Regions from separate parts of the Proteocatella sp. QWL-06 genome, predicted to be linked through region 2. Evidence: riboswitches for the same ligand, from Rfam matches in the RefSeq annotation. Region 2 holds a riboswitch; the other holds the start of a gene.

Region 1 (7,412 bases), 540 kb from region 2:
CGGAATACTCCAGCCGACATTTGGTGAATACGAAAGAGCAGCTCTTATTGAAGAAAAAGAAATAACTGACTTCTATTATGATGAAAATTTCAATATCGATATCGATTCTATCTCGGAAAAAATAAGGAAAATTGATCTTCTTATAATATGCAACCCCAATAACCCATCTGGAAATGTAAATCATATCAGTCACATTCTTGATTTTTGCCGGGATAACAATATAATCCTTATGATTGATGAAACTTTCATGGATTTTGTATCTGAATCTGAAGATTATAGCCTCATAAGTAAAATAAGATATTATGATAATCTAATAATCATTAGAGCGCTAACTAAATTCCACGCTCTGACAAATGTCAGGCTTGGTTATGCAGCTGGATCTCATGAACTTATAGATGAATTATGGAAGTATAAAGAACCATGGTCAGTGAATTTTTTTGCACAGAAACTTATCGATGTAATAGATGATACGCAATTCTATGCAAAAAGTAAAAGTTTTTACAGCATTGAAACATCAAGGTTTGTTCAAAAGCTCTCTCAGTTGGATAAGGTTAAAGCATTCCCTTCAAATTCAAATTTCATACTTTTAAGAATAGATAACGGTAAAAAAGCTTGTGAGATTAAAGATGAAATGATAAAGAAATATGGGATACTTATAAGAGACTGCTCAAATTTTAAAGGTCTTGATGACAGGTATATAAGAATAAATGTTAAAGAGAAAGAAAAGAATGATTTCTTTTTTGAATGTTTCAAGAAAATAATACAGTAGATGGAGAAAAATATGGCAAAAAATCTAATGGTACAGGGAACATCCTCTGGAGCAGGCAAGAGCATAGTCGCTACAGCTCTTTGCCGGATATTGACTCAGGACGGATACAGCGTAGCTCCCTTTAAATCACAGAACATGGCTCTGAACTCATTTGTTACAGACAAAGGACTTGAAATGGGAAGAGCTCAGGTAGTTCAGGCAGAAGCATGCAATAAGATTCCTCGGGTTGAAATGAATCCACTGTTACTGAAACCGGCTGGTAATAATATTTCTCAGATAATCTATATGGGCAGGATATATGACAACCTTGAAAGCTCTGAGTTCAAGAAAATCAAACCGGATCTTATCCCTGGCATAAAAGATGCCTATGATACTCTTGCCTCCGAAAATGACATCATTATTATAGAGGGAGCAGGAAGTCCGGCAGAAATAAACATGAACGAGAATGATATAGCAAATATGGGAATGGCCGACCTGGCAGATTCGCCGGTCATACTTGTAGCTGATATCGACAGAGGAGGAGTATTTGCATCAATATATGGTACAATAATGCTCCTTAAAGAAGAGCACAGGGAACGGATAAAAGGAATCATAATTAATAAGTTCAGGGGAAGAGCAGAACTGCTTGAAGATGGCATCCTCAAAATTGAACAGCTGACCGGAAAACCGGTTCTTGGGATAATCCCTTATATTAACATAGAACTCGAAGATGAGGACTCAATAACAGAAAAACAGCATAAAATGAAATCTGATAAAAGCAGCATCCATATCGAAATTGTTCGGCTCAACCATATATCGAATGCAACCGACTTTGATATATTCAGAAGATATGATGATGTAACAGTAAGATACACAGATCTTGATTCTGAGTTTACAAATCCTGATCTCATTATAATACCTGGAACTAAAAATACAGTAGAAGACCTTGTCTCTTTTAAAAAAAGCAAGCTTTATAATCAGCTCTATGAGCTTAATAGAAAAAAAGGAATCCCTATAATTGGAATATGTGGTGGATTCCAGATGCTTGGTTTAAATATATCTGATCCACTGGGGGTGGAATCGGATATAAAAGAAATTTCAGGACTTGGTTTATTAGCTCACGATACTATATTTGAATCGGAAAAAGAGACTGTGCAGTCAAAGGCTATTATAAAATCTGTATTTAGTGAAGACAGCATTTTTTATGGACTAGAAGACATGGAAATATGCGGATATGAACTCCACTGCGGAAAAACAAATATCGACCATCAAAAGGATATCGTATTCTCTGAGACATTTGAAAAACTTGGTAAAAAACATGTGCAGATAGACGGTATAATAAACAGCGAAAACAATGTAATGGGTTCATACCTTCATGGAATATTCGATAATACAAAATTTACGGAGACGATTCTTAATAATTTAAGAAATAAAAAAGGAATACCTGAACCTTCATCATCAAATTTTGATTTACAGGAATTTAAGAAAAATGAATACGATAAGCTTGAAGAACATTTCAGAAAATATTTAAACTTAAATAGAATATATGAGATAATCCAGCTTTAAAGTCAAATCTCCTGCTCAAATTACAAGAGCAGGAGATTATTTTATAATACATATAAATATACAGCAAAAAACTGAAGCGCCGTACCTATAAGCACAAAAAAATGGAAAAGATCATGAAAATTCATATACTTTAAATTAGGCTTCTTTATTATATAAATTACTCCTCCAAGCGTATAGCTTATCCCACCGAGCGCAAGTAAAAACATTCCTCCCGGATTAAGCACCTCAATGACATCTTTCGCAAAAAAAACAATCATCCATCCCAGTATAATATAAAAAGCCGTCCCTATAGCTCTTGGAGCATTAAAAAAGCATAGCTTTAATATAATTCCTGCAACTGCAAGAGACCATATAAGAATTAGTATCCTGTAGCCATAATCAATGTTATTTATAGCCAGGCAAAAAGGGGTATAAGAACCAGCAATGAGCACATATATCATCGAATGATCCAGCTTTCTGAAGAAAACAAGCTTCTCCTTTGGCAGAAGCAGGGTATGATAAATTCCGCTGGCAAGATAAAGCATGAACATAGAAGCAGTAAATACAAGCGATGACATAAGACTGATATTATATAAGCTTATGTCGTTTCTCTGGCTGTAAATCACCATGGACATAGCCACAATTGAAAGAAGTGCACCAGCATAGTGGCTGATTGCGCTCACAGGATCTCTGAATCTGATATTCGTCATGACAACCTCCCTAAATAAACAATCTGTTATGTAGTTTTCGAAACTATAATATATGATAGCACAGATTACATCAGGTGTAAATATAACATATATAACAATAAATTAGAAAAATAGTACAGGAAAAACGTTTTTTTTCGATTGACAAATTTATAATCTCATCTTTGACACTTTAATGGAATAAAAACCTGTGAATCGAAGCAATATCAACGATTTACAGGTTTTCTTGTTTTTTGAAAAGTGAGTAATGTTTTTTATTTTTTTGTATCTTTGAAAATTTTTTTCATTTGTTTTGTATTTACTATCTGATAATCTGTTCTGAATCCAAATGCATCGTGAAGATCATCAGTTAAATCTGTTCTTGTATATGTTGGAAGGTAGCCTTCACCAGTGATTTCAAAGAAATTCATGTCTCTCAGTCCTGTCACTATGTCGTGACATGTATATTTTTCGCCCAACTTCTTTTCAAGAATTCTGTATATCATGAGTGAAATGAAGCAGGTAGTGAAGTGTGCCTCTATTCTGTCATCACGCTGCAGATATACCGGTCTAGCCTTGAACTCAGACTTCATGATCCGGAAGGATTCTTCAATCTCCCATCTTCTCTGATTTACCTTGATGATTGCGGAAGCATCGTCATCGAGGTTTGTGCAAACCGCATAGAATCCATCGTAAGCGGCTTCGCCGGCAATCAAATCAGTATCAATGGAGTAGCTTTCATTTTCGGCTACCTCACCATTTTCGGTGCAATGAGACTTGGATATGAATCTCTTGTAATCATTTGAATTACACTTCTTCAGTTTTCCAGAGTTTGTATCAATTACTTTCTGTGCGCGTTCTATCTGACGATTCCTGATGCTCTGCTGATACTTCTGATATTTGGTAGAGAATGTCACAATCAGTTTTTGTTCCAGGTCTTTCTCCTTGATCCATCTTTCTTTGTAGAATGTGAGGTCCAAGTTACTGTCCTCATTTAACTCCGTTAAATCATAAAGAACATCTGAACCACTCATTTTCCATCCCGTAGGATCCAGAGCCCATTCCCTGAGAGATGCCTTCAGTTTCTTGATAGACTGAGTAGTTATGAATGCCCGGTCCTGTATGTCGTTGAACTTGCGATTAGCAACAGAAGCCAGCCCGGCATCAGTACATACTACAAATCTTGAAAGACCAAAGTCAGATATTATCTTTTTCTCCAGTGGTTTCAACGTAACCTGTTCATTAGTGTTACCTTTGTTTATGCAAAATGCAAGCGGGAAACCATCCCCATCCATAAACAGTCCCATCTGGACAATCGGATTAGGCCTGTGCTCCTTCGAAACGCCATATTGCCTTAAGCCATCTTCCTGCTCTGTTTCGAAGAAATAGTTGGTGCAGTCATAGTAAAGGATCCCATTGTTTCTGTCGCAGATTTTGAGGCTGTTCTTGTAAAGCTCAGACTGTATGTAATCTGACTCTTTGGCGAGTACTTCCAGAGACCTGTAGAGATGCTGAAGCTCAAATTCAGGCTGTTCCATGAATAACTTCGATTGCTCGCATGTAGCGAGTTTAGAAGCAGGAAAGATAATCCTGCTGTAAACAAGTCTTGAAAGAACCGAATCCAGGTTGTATGTAAATTTGTATTTTTCTGAGATTACCTTTGATATCTTTGAAAGACCCAACTGGTGGTATATCTGCTGCAGGAACAGATATCCGCCATTGAATGTTTTTTGTTCATCCTTGGCAATCTGCTTCGCAGGAGAATACCTGACCATAACTTCTCTTTTTTCTTCTTTTTCTTTTCTTGTAAGCTCAGCAACATAAGCCTTAGCCCATTCGATAGGGTCCTCACCGTTGAGTTTCTTCTCAAGGTCTGCATAAGTACCAAGTTTTTCAACAATCTTGGAGGTATGAACCCCGTTAACATAAATAGATTTTGTGACGTATAATGACGAAGCGTTTTTAGATTTAGAAATTTGAAGTCTCATATGAAATACCTCCTATCCTTTATATTATATCACATTACTAGACATTGTGCAATAATTATTTTTATAATTTGACAAAAAAATAAGCCTGTTGCAAGGCTTTGGAGCATATTCTAATGGGATAAAGTGTCAAAGATCCGTGTTATGTAGTTTTCGAAACTATAATATATGATAGCACAGATTACATCAGGTGTAAATATAACATATATAACAATAAATTAGAAAAATAGTACAGGAAAAACGTTTTTTTTCGATTGACAAATTTATAATTAGTGATATAATTTGAATATACATAAATAGAGGTGCAGTTGAATAGGTAAATCTGAGGTGCAAAGATAGGGGCATCAATACTCAGATTGAAGGTGTCAATTGCCGAAGATATTACAAGATCCCCCCAACGTGTAATGTCTGGTGTGTAAATTACAATTTACGACACTGTCATGGATTTTTGATTTCTATGGAGCGCTGTTTATGTCACTTATGTGGCATAAAAAGCACTCTTTTTTATATTTTATGCCAAGTTTTTTAGAAGGAGGAAAGATAATTGAAATCAATAATCAGATTAAGAATGAGCTCTCATGATGCTCATTACGGAGGAAACCTGGTTGATGGAGCCAGAATGCTTGGACTTTTCGGAGATGTTGCTACAGAACTGCTTATCCAGCATGATGGTGATGAAGGCTTATTCAAGGCTTATCAGGAAGTTGAGTTTTTAGCTCCAGTTTATGCAGGTGACTATATCGAAGCTGTAGGAGAGATTGTTGAAGTTGGAAACACTTCAAGAAAAATGAAATTCGAAGCAAGAAAAGTCATAGTACCTAGACCGGATATCAATGATTCTGCATGTGACGTTCTGGAAGAACCAATCGTAGTTTGCAGAGCTACAGGAACATGCGTAGTTCCAAAAGATAAAAAAAGAAAATAAAAAATAAAAGTACTTATTAAAATTTGAAATCAAAAATTAGAATTCAGGAGGAAATGATAGTATGAAGGGATGCAAATACGGAACACACAGAGTAATCGAGCCAGCAGGTGTATTACCTCAGCCAGCGCTAAAAATCAACAATGACATGAATATTTTTGACAATGAAATACTTATAGATGTATCAGCTCTAAACATAGACTCAGCAAGCTTTACTCAAATAGAAGAAGCTGCGGGACATGATATCGAAAAAATAAAAGAAATGATTCTTTCTATTGTAGCAGAAAGAGGAAAAATGCAAAATCCTGTTACCGGTTCAGGTGGAATGCTTATCGGAACAATCGAGAAAATAGGATCTGATCTTGAAGGAAAAATTGACTTAAAGGTTGGCGATAGAATAGCAACGCTTGTTTCTCTTTCTCTTACTCCGCTTAAAATCGAAGAAATCCTTGATGTTAAGCCTGACATCGACAGAGTTGAAATCAAAGGAAAAGCTATACTTTTCGAAAGCGGAATCTATGCAGTACTTCCAAAAGATATGAGCGAGACTCTTGCTCTTGCAGCTCTTGATGTTGCAGGTGCACCTGCTCAGGCTGCTAAGCTTGTAAAACCAGGAGACAGCGTTGTAATCCTTGGAGCAGCTGGAAAATCAGGAATGATGTGCTGTTATGAGGCTAAGAAAAGAGTAGGCCCAACTGGAAACGTAATAGGTATAGTTAGAAAAGAAAGCGATATAAAGAAACTTATGGATGCAGGATTTGTACACAAGGCTATAGTAGCAAGCGCACAAATGCCAGTTGAAGTTCTTAACGCTGTACTTGAAGCTAATGATGGTAAAGAAGTTGATATAACTATCAACTGTGTAAATATAGAAAATACAGAGATGTCATCAATCCTTCCTGTAAGAGATGGCGGAACAGTATACTTCTTCTCAATGGCAACTTCATTCACAAAAGCTGCGCTTGGAGCAGAAGGTGTTGGTAAAGACGTAAATATGATAATAGGAAATGGCTATACTAAAGACCACGCAGCAATAACTCTTGAAGAATTAAGAGAATCAAAAGAGCTTAGAGAAATATTCGAAAAGCAGTACATGTAATTAAAACAACAAAATCCCCAGAGTTGTGATTATTAAATTATCTGATACAAATCCTTTATCTAAGGATTTGTATCAGCATGAATATTTTAAGCCAATAAAGTTTACTTAGATAAGGAGAAAAAGAAATGACTGTAGATAGAAGAAAAGAACTATTTCCAAACGTGTCTGATCAGGAATGGAATGACTGGCAATGGCAGGTAAGAAACAGAATTGAGACTGTAGAGCAACTAAAAAAATATATTCCGCTTACTCCAGAAGAAGAAAAGGGAGCTGAAGAGTGTCTGAAAGCACTTAGAATGGCAATAACTCCATACTATCTCTCTCTTATTGATCCTAATGATGCTAATGATCCAGTAAGAAAGCAGGCAATACCTACAGCTGATGAATTATTCAGATCTACTGAAGACCAGGAAGATCCGCTTCATGA
Region 2 (7,412 bases):
CTCAAATTTTCCAGTGTCCGTTCTGAATGCATTCCACATTTCGAGGAACATCACCGTAAAGCTCCATACGCCCCTGCCCTTAAGCATTACGCCAGTATCCTTCCAGTGTCCGAATCTCTCCTTCTGATTGATGTATTCATCTGCAAGATTTATCCCACCTGTGAATGCTGTGTGTCCGTCAATAACAAGAATCTTCCTGTGATCCCTGTGATTCATAACAACCGATACGACCGGCCTGAACTTGTTGAATGCCATGCACTTTATACCCCGGCTCTCCATCCTATTCTCAAAATCCCCGGGAAGAAGAAACATGGAGCCTACATCGTCATATATCATCCGTACGTCGACGCCTTCCTCCACCTTCTTTACAAGCGTATCCAGCATCCGATTCCACATCACTCCCTGATCTACAATAAAGTATTCAAAAAAGATATATCTCTTTGCCTTTTCCATTTCTGAAATCATGTCAGAAAACATTTCTTCGCCTACTGGATAATACTTTGTCCGTGTATCAGAATAAAGGGGATAGCCGCTCCTGGTCATTATATAGCTGCTCGTGCCACAGGCCCTTTCGTCACTTATTCTCAGTTCTCTCACGCAGGCTTCATCCTGCACAAGAAATGGAATCGCGGCATCGTGCTCGCGGATGAGCTTTGCGCGCATAATCCTGGATGGACGCTTGTTTCCAAAAAGAAGATAAAATAGTCCCCCAAAAACAGGGAGAGCCATGATGAGTATTATCCATCCGATCTTGTATGACGCGTTTTCCTCCTTCATGTTGAGAAACAGCACGACAACTATGCTGAATAAGGACAGCGCCGAGCTTATCCATTCCGAATAATCAAGTATCCTAAGAAGAAAAGTCACTCCCCATACCAGTTGAACGATTATGATCAGCGATATCAGCAAAACTCTGTAATTGATCTTTCTCAATACATTCATTTGAAACCTCCCCGACTGTTTATCTATATCTATAGTATACCAAATTTCAGCAAAATAATTTCATTTTTTTGTTGACATGTATGAAAATACTGTGTTATTATGATAAACAATAATTTAATATAAAAATCCTCATCCTTCCGGGTGAGGTAGAGGCGCGATTTCTATGATTAGCAATACAGAGGACGGAATCCTGTGAAGTATTGTGAAAGGAGCGATCGCCGAAGCTTTAGATACCAAAGTCTATTGCTGGGTCTGCATCAAACAGGTGCAGGACTGTCATCTTAGTATTTCGCTCGATACTTTGATGTTGCGCTATCTCACACAGAGCCAGAAGGGAGAGTGATTATCTTGGCATTGCCATGTTTAAAATCACCTGACTATCCGTCAGGTTTTATTTTATCTAAAAACAAATTAATTCATTAAGGAGAAAAAACAATGAGCGACATTGCAATCACAACAAATCAAGCTGTAATAAACAGCAATTCAAATATCAGCCAGCCCGGTGCTGCTGAATTCAAGAAAGAAATAAGCCTCTTTGGAGGCATAAGCATACTGGGCGGAATAATGATCGGCTCAGGAATATTCTACCTCGGATCATATGTCCTTATGAGAACAGGAATGAGCATGGGCCTTGCGCTTCTCAGCTGGGTAATCGGAGGAATCGTATCGCTTTTGGGCGGAATATGTTATGCTGAGCTTGGAGCTTCGGATCCAAGAGCAGGAGGTTCAACTGTATATCTTAACAACGCATACTCTCCTCTCGTAGGCTTCCTGAACGGATTCAACAGCTGGCTGATAGCTGGCCCCGGATCGATCGCTGCAATAGCTATAGCGCTCCCGAGTGCCCTTACTAATCTCGTGCCGCTTGGAGAAATGCAGATAAAAATCATAGCGATAATCCTTATAATCGGGCTTACCGCAGTAAACTACTTTGGAGTCAAATCCGGCTCAATCGTTCAGAACATCTCAATGGTAGCTAAGATGATACCGATAATAATAATCCTTGTGCTTGGACTGGCTATGGGAAATGTAAGCCCAGACCTCAGCCTCAAGCCTGTAACAGGAGAGACTGACCTCGGTTCTATTTTCAGCATGGTTGCATTTGCAGTAGTCGCAACTCTATGGGCATATGAAGGATGGACAAATCTCAACACCGTAGCCGAAGAAGTAAAGAACCCAAAAAGAAATCTTCCTCTTGCAATCATAATATCTATAGTATCTATAACCGTGCTGTACACGCTTTTCAATTATGCTATATACAAAGTAATACCTTTTGACCAGATAGAGACCCTGCTGGCAAATGATGACTTTTATCTGGGTACACATGCAGCAAAGATGCTGCTTGGTGATGCCGGCGGCCTGCTTGTAATGTCGGCAATGGTCATCGCGATGTTTGGATCTCTCAACGGCTGCATTCTGGCATTTCCGAGAATGTACTATGCCATGAGCGAGGGAGGGCACTTTTTTAACAGCTTCAAGAAGCTTCACCCTGTTCACAGAGTTCCATATATACCGCTGCTTGTGCAGGCAGCTATTTCAATAGTGCTTGTAATGCTGAGAGACCTCAATCAGCTTACATCGCTGGTAGTTTTTACCGGAATGCTGTTCAACACTCTCAGCGTATTTGCAGTATTCATATACAGAAGAAAATATCCGGATATGGAAAGACCTTACAAAGTATTCCTTTATCCATTCACAGTTATAATAACAGTACTGATTTTCGCAGGACTTCTCGTAAATACTTTTTCAGAGGATCCTCTGACATCACTTATAGGACTTGGCGTACCTGCAGTGGGCGTTCTATTCTATCTTTACTTTGACAGACGTAACAGAAAAATTCAGAATATATAGGGGGAAAATCATGAACACATTAATCACAAACGGAAAAATTTATGTAGAAAAAGGCCTCTTTCATGAGGCAATGCTGATCCAGGACGGAATCATAGTGCAGACTGGATCAAACAGCGACTTCGAGAGCGCTTCATATGAAAACCATATCGACCTTGGCGGAAAGACTGTAATCCCCGGGCTCAACGACAGCCATCTTCACCTTTCATATGTCGGAACCACGATGCGCTCATGCAAGCTGAACCAGGCAAGGTCAATAGAAGAAATCATCGAAATCGGAAAAAACCACCTCGAAGCAAACCCAGGTACGGCCGCACTATATGGAAGAGGCTGGAATCAGGACTACTTTGTGACAGGCGAAAAAAGAATGATAAACAGGCATGATCTGGATCAGATATCAACAGATATCCCCATAGTGTTCGTAAGAGTCTGCGGACACATGGCAACAGGCAACAGCAAAGCCATAGAGATGCTCGGCGTAGACGAAACCACGACGGTAGAAGGCGGCGTTATCCAGCTTGGCGAGGACGGACAGCCAGACGGCATATTCTGCGAAAGCGCAACAGCGCTTCTAGACACCGTAATCCCAGAAAAGACGGACCTGGATATTGAAAAGGATTTTCTCACAGCCGCAGATTATGCAATAAGCATGGGCCTTACTTCGGTTCAGTCATGCGATATTCAAAATGTAGACGCCCAGAGGATATTCAAAGTAATAAGAAACATCTATGCGGATAACAAGACAAGGCTGAGATTCTCTCACCAGTTCAATTTTCAGGATATCTCAGGACTTGAGGATTATATAAATACCGAATTGAACTCAGACGGCTATGATGAAAAATTCCTTTCAAGAGGAGCGCTAAAGCTTTTCATAGACGGTTCGCTCGGAGCAAGGACAGCCTTCATGCTGAGCGACTATCACGATGAGCCAGGCACAAGAGGCGTAAGCGTTCTGTCGCAGGAACAGCTGGATGATATACTGAGTCTTGCCAGCCAGCACAATATAAGAGTAGTTACACATGCAATCGGAGACGGAGCAGTGGAGATGCTCATAAATGCTTATGAACAGCAGATGAACGGCGGCGAAAATACCCTGAGACACGGCATAGTCCACTGCCAGATAACAAGCACTCAGCAGCTTGAAAGAATAGCAGCGCTTAAAATCCCAGTGCTTTATCAGCCGATATTCCTTGACTATGACATCCAGATAGTAGAAGACAGAGTAGGTGAACACCTCGCCTCAACGTCTTATGCATTTAACACCCTCTACCAGCTTGGAACGCCAGTCAGCTTTGGAACGGACTCCCCGGTAGAAGATCTTAATCCATGGGAAAACCTGTACTGCGCTGTAACAAGGCAGCGACTTGATGGAACTCCGGAAGGCGGATTCTGCCCAGAGGAAAGAATGGATATCTCAGATGCGATAGACTGCTACACGACTGGAAGCGCATACAATGAGTTCAGGGAAGATTTCAAGGGAAGGCTGATGCCGGGCTACGCAGCTGATCTCGCCGTGCTTGACAGAGATATATTTGAAATAGATCCAGCGCAGATAAAGGACGTAAGAGTAGATATGACCATGATAAACGGAGAGGTTGTCTATACAAGACAGTAGAATCTGAATAAGCTCAAAAATGCCATAAGAACTAATGTCCTTATGGCATTTCCTATATCAGTCCCTATTTTTTGTTTACAGCATTAAAGAACCAGAGCAGAGCACAGGATCCTATTATTGCAACGGCAAAGCTTCGAAGATTAAATCCTGTGACTCCCGGAGCTCCAAGAAAGCTCATGAGAAAACCACCGACCCAGCTTCCCACTATACCTACAATGATGTTCTTCATCATACCCATGTTTTCATTCTTCTTGCTTATGATGCTTGCCACCCATCCTGCAAGACCACCAAATATAATCCATGATAACCAGTTCATATATTTTCAAGAGTTCGGAGACCCGTGACTTTAGTCATGAGATGAGAACTCTTGATGTCACCTGCCTCTCTATTAGTAGTGTACTTCGTTTTTCCAATAATTTAATATTCTTAACACTTGCACTCTTGTGAATGGATGTACCATTTAATTTACGCAAATCGAAATACCCGGTAGCTCTTCTTCCAAAGATAAAACACTCTGTATTGCCATGCTTAACCTTATCAAACAACCTAAACCCTTTTACCACGTAAGGTGATTGGTTCAACTTCTTTTTACCGCCTTTAAGGAAGTTAGCTTTGTGAATTTGCCTATTATGTTTTCTCTTGAAAACTTGCAAATAAATAACATCACTTCTTTTAGCACTTAGGTTTCCTGTAATACAAAAGGCATCTGCGTTGTGCGTCTTTTCTATTTTACTGTTTATTCTGTTGTTTTTAGTTATATATCCATATGTCATTGATACATTAGGGTATATTTCTCTCAGCTTATTGTATACCTCCCATCTCATAATACCCATGAAGGCTGCATCTCTAAAGGAATTACTACTACTTATCTTAAGCTCAATCTTGCCTTTATGAAAATCGCTGTGGCAGGTTTCACAAAGTGTTACTAAGTTAGCCGGGGAATTCCCTCCGGTTTTACGACTTTCTAAGTGATGGACGTTTAGTCTTTTGTCTTTAGACTTGCCCTTACAGTGTTGACATATATGACCATCTCTAAACAAGACGTATTCCCTTACATTCCAAAAACCCATTTGGTCACCCTGTTGATATTCTGCTCCACTGATTTGTGGGTCTCGAATCTTTTGAATATCGAAGCTCGCAGTTTCTATAATGAGCTTTGTGATTGGCAGTATCTTGTAAATATCAGCAATCACCCTTAGATGACTATCCACTTTATGCTGAACAGATGGAGCCAGCCAGCCTTCAGATTTAGTCCTATTGTTAAAACGAGGCTCTCTATAGCGAAGATGATTTCTTCTGGTTCTTCGGTTTTGTCTTCGAGTTGAAAGCAGCTCTACTATATCGTTTCTCAAAGTAACCTCAGATGCGAATAACTCATCATTTTCAGTTGTGGCGCTAAGCCCAATAATCTTACTCCCTGCATCAACACCTAAAGTAACTGGTTGTACATATTCAGTTGTGTCATAAAGTAACTGAATCACGAAAGGTGTTCTTTTGACTACTTTAGCCCTATTCGACTTCAGGAGATGTTTTACTTTCCCATGCCTACTAGTAGGCATAAGAGGCTTACCTTCTTTACTTAAAATATAGACCACAATATTTCTCCTTTTAATATAACTTAATACATAATGCCAGTTAAAGAACTGGTAAAATACCCTTCGCCAATGTTGTAATTGCTTTTTACGCCTGCGGCACCGCTTTTATTAACCCTAAAAAGCTTTTAACCACAAACAACAGAGCTACGGATTAGGATAAGCGTCCATAGGTGTTATGACAAAAACAACGTAGTGCCCTAAGCACTCAGGCTAATCAACCAGGCCTTTGATAGACCCGAAAAACGGGTCCACATCAAGCCTTCGACTTTAGTCGAGGGTTAGTTGACCGCAGAAAATACCTGCAGCTATATTATACCCAGAATATCAAATTTATATTAACTGAAATTTTCTCTTCTGGCTGAAAAACCCATAATGAGATACACTGCAGATCCCGCCATTCCCGCCAGAATCGGCGCCTCTACCCAGCCTACATTAAACTTCAAGACCAGCAATAGATTGGCTGCGAACCCTGTAGCCATTGAAGCAAGGCAGGTTCTTAAATCCGCTGTCACCAGCGTTCTCATTATCGTAGGTCCTACAAACATCGATATAAGTCCGCCTGTTCCTATATATGCCACCTGATTCAGCATCCCCTGAGGAGCCACGAATGTAAGAAAAAGTCCCATTAAAGCCGTGAACATAACGATGATTCGATTAATTTTATCATTTGGTTTTGAGTCTCCGTTTGAAAGGGAGACGAGCATATCGTATGAAAGAGACGAGGCCAGTGCCTGAAGTACCGAGCTTATGGTAGAGAGCATGGCAAACAATATAAATAGTGTGATAATTCCTCCTACAGCCGGTGGCAGATAAGTTTTAAGAAACACCGGCATAGCGCTGTCCGGATTTGCAAGCATCGGATTTTTATACAGCATATACATTCCCACAAAAGGTATCAGGCTCAGTATTATTCCCATTGGAGCCATATAAAGTGCCATTTCATGAACTTTAATATCCTTCTTTAGCGAAAGAAATCTTACCGACATATATGGAAGAGTCGTCGTAAACAGAAGAGCATATATAAACACAAGAAACACGCTGTATTTGGAATTTCCATAAGGTGCAGATGACGTAGGATTTATTAATTCAGTATTTATTTTTCCTACCGTCGATATCATCTCGCCCAGCGAAACATCCTTTATGATAACTCCAAATACTATAATCGAAGCTATAATCATGCCAATACACATTATGGTATCCGTCAGCGCCACCGCCAGAAGCCCACCCTGCATCGTAAATACGGTAACTACCAGAAGCAGGACCACAGATGCATATATTTCAGGAATCTGAAGCCATTCAGATGCTACCAGTCCCACCGCTCTTATCTGTCCAACCATATACACTGATAAAAATACAAATGTTGCAAGCCCTGCGATGAAATGCACTGCCCGTCTCTGCATGTCAGTTCCCTT

Evidence for each region. Region 2 has a riboswitch for lysine ahead of AC4PGZ_RS08050 (APC family permease). Riboswitches for the same ligand answer to the same signal wherever they lie in the genome.
Region 1: linked by a shared signal. The riboswitch ahead of kal (3-aminobutyryl-CoA ammonia lyase) and the one ahead of AC4PGZ_RS08050 (APC family permease) in region 2 are both predicted to bind lysine.

Annotation. Positions count from the first base shown of each region.
Region 1 is NZ_CM178755.1:1,160,829-1,168,240, reverse strand. It holds gene AC4PGZ_RS05550 (pyridoxal phosphate-dependent aminotransferase) at 1-769, shown strand, start outside; gene AC4PGZ_RS05545 (cobyric acid synthase) at 782-2,314, shown strand; gene trhA (PAQR family membrane homeostasis protein TrhA) at 2,356-3,003, opposite strand; gene AC4PGZ_RS05535 (IS1634 family transposase) at 3,255-4,967, opposite strand; lysine riboswitch at 5,254-5,440, shown strand; gene kal (3-aminobutyryl-CoA ammonia lyase) at 5,509-5,889, shown strand; gene kdd (L-erythro-3,5-diaminohexanoate dehydrogenase) at 5,951-6,985, shown strand; gene kamA (lysine 2,3-aminomutase) at 7,111-7,412, shown strand, end outside.
Region 2 is NZ_CM178755.1:1,696,418-1,703,829, forward strand. It holds gene cls (cardiolipin synthase) at 1-942, opposite strand, end outside; lysine riboswitch at 1,082-1,265, shown strand; gene AC4PGZ_RS08050 (APC family permease) at 1,378-2,793, shown strand; gene AC4PGZ_RS08055 (amidohydrolase) at 2,804-4,405, shown strand; gene AC4PGZ_RS08060 (GlsB/YeaQ/YmgE family stress response membrane protein) at 4,470-4,721, opposite strand; gene iscB (RNA-guided endonuclease IscB) at 4,756-6,000, opposite strand; gene AC4PGZ_RS08070 (sodium:solute symporter family protein) at 6,336-7,412, opposite strand, start outside.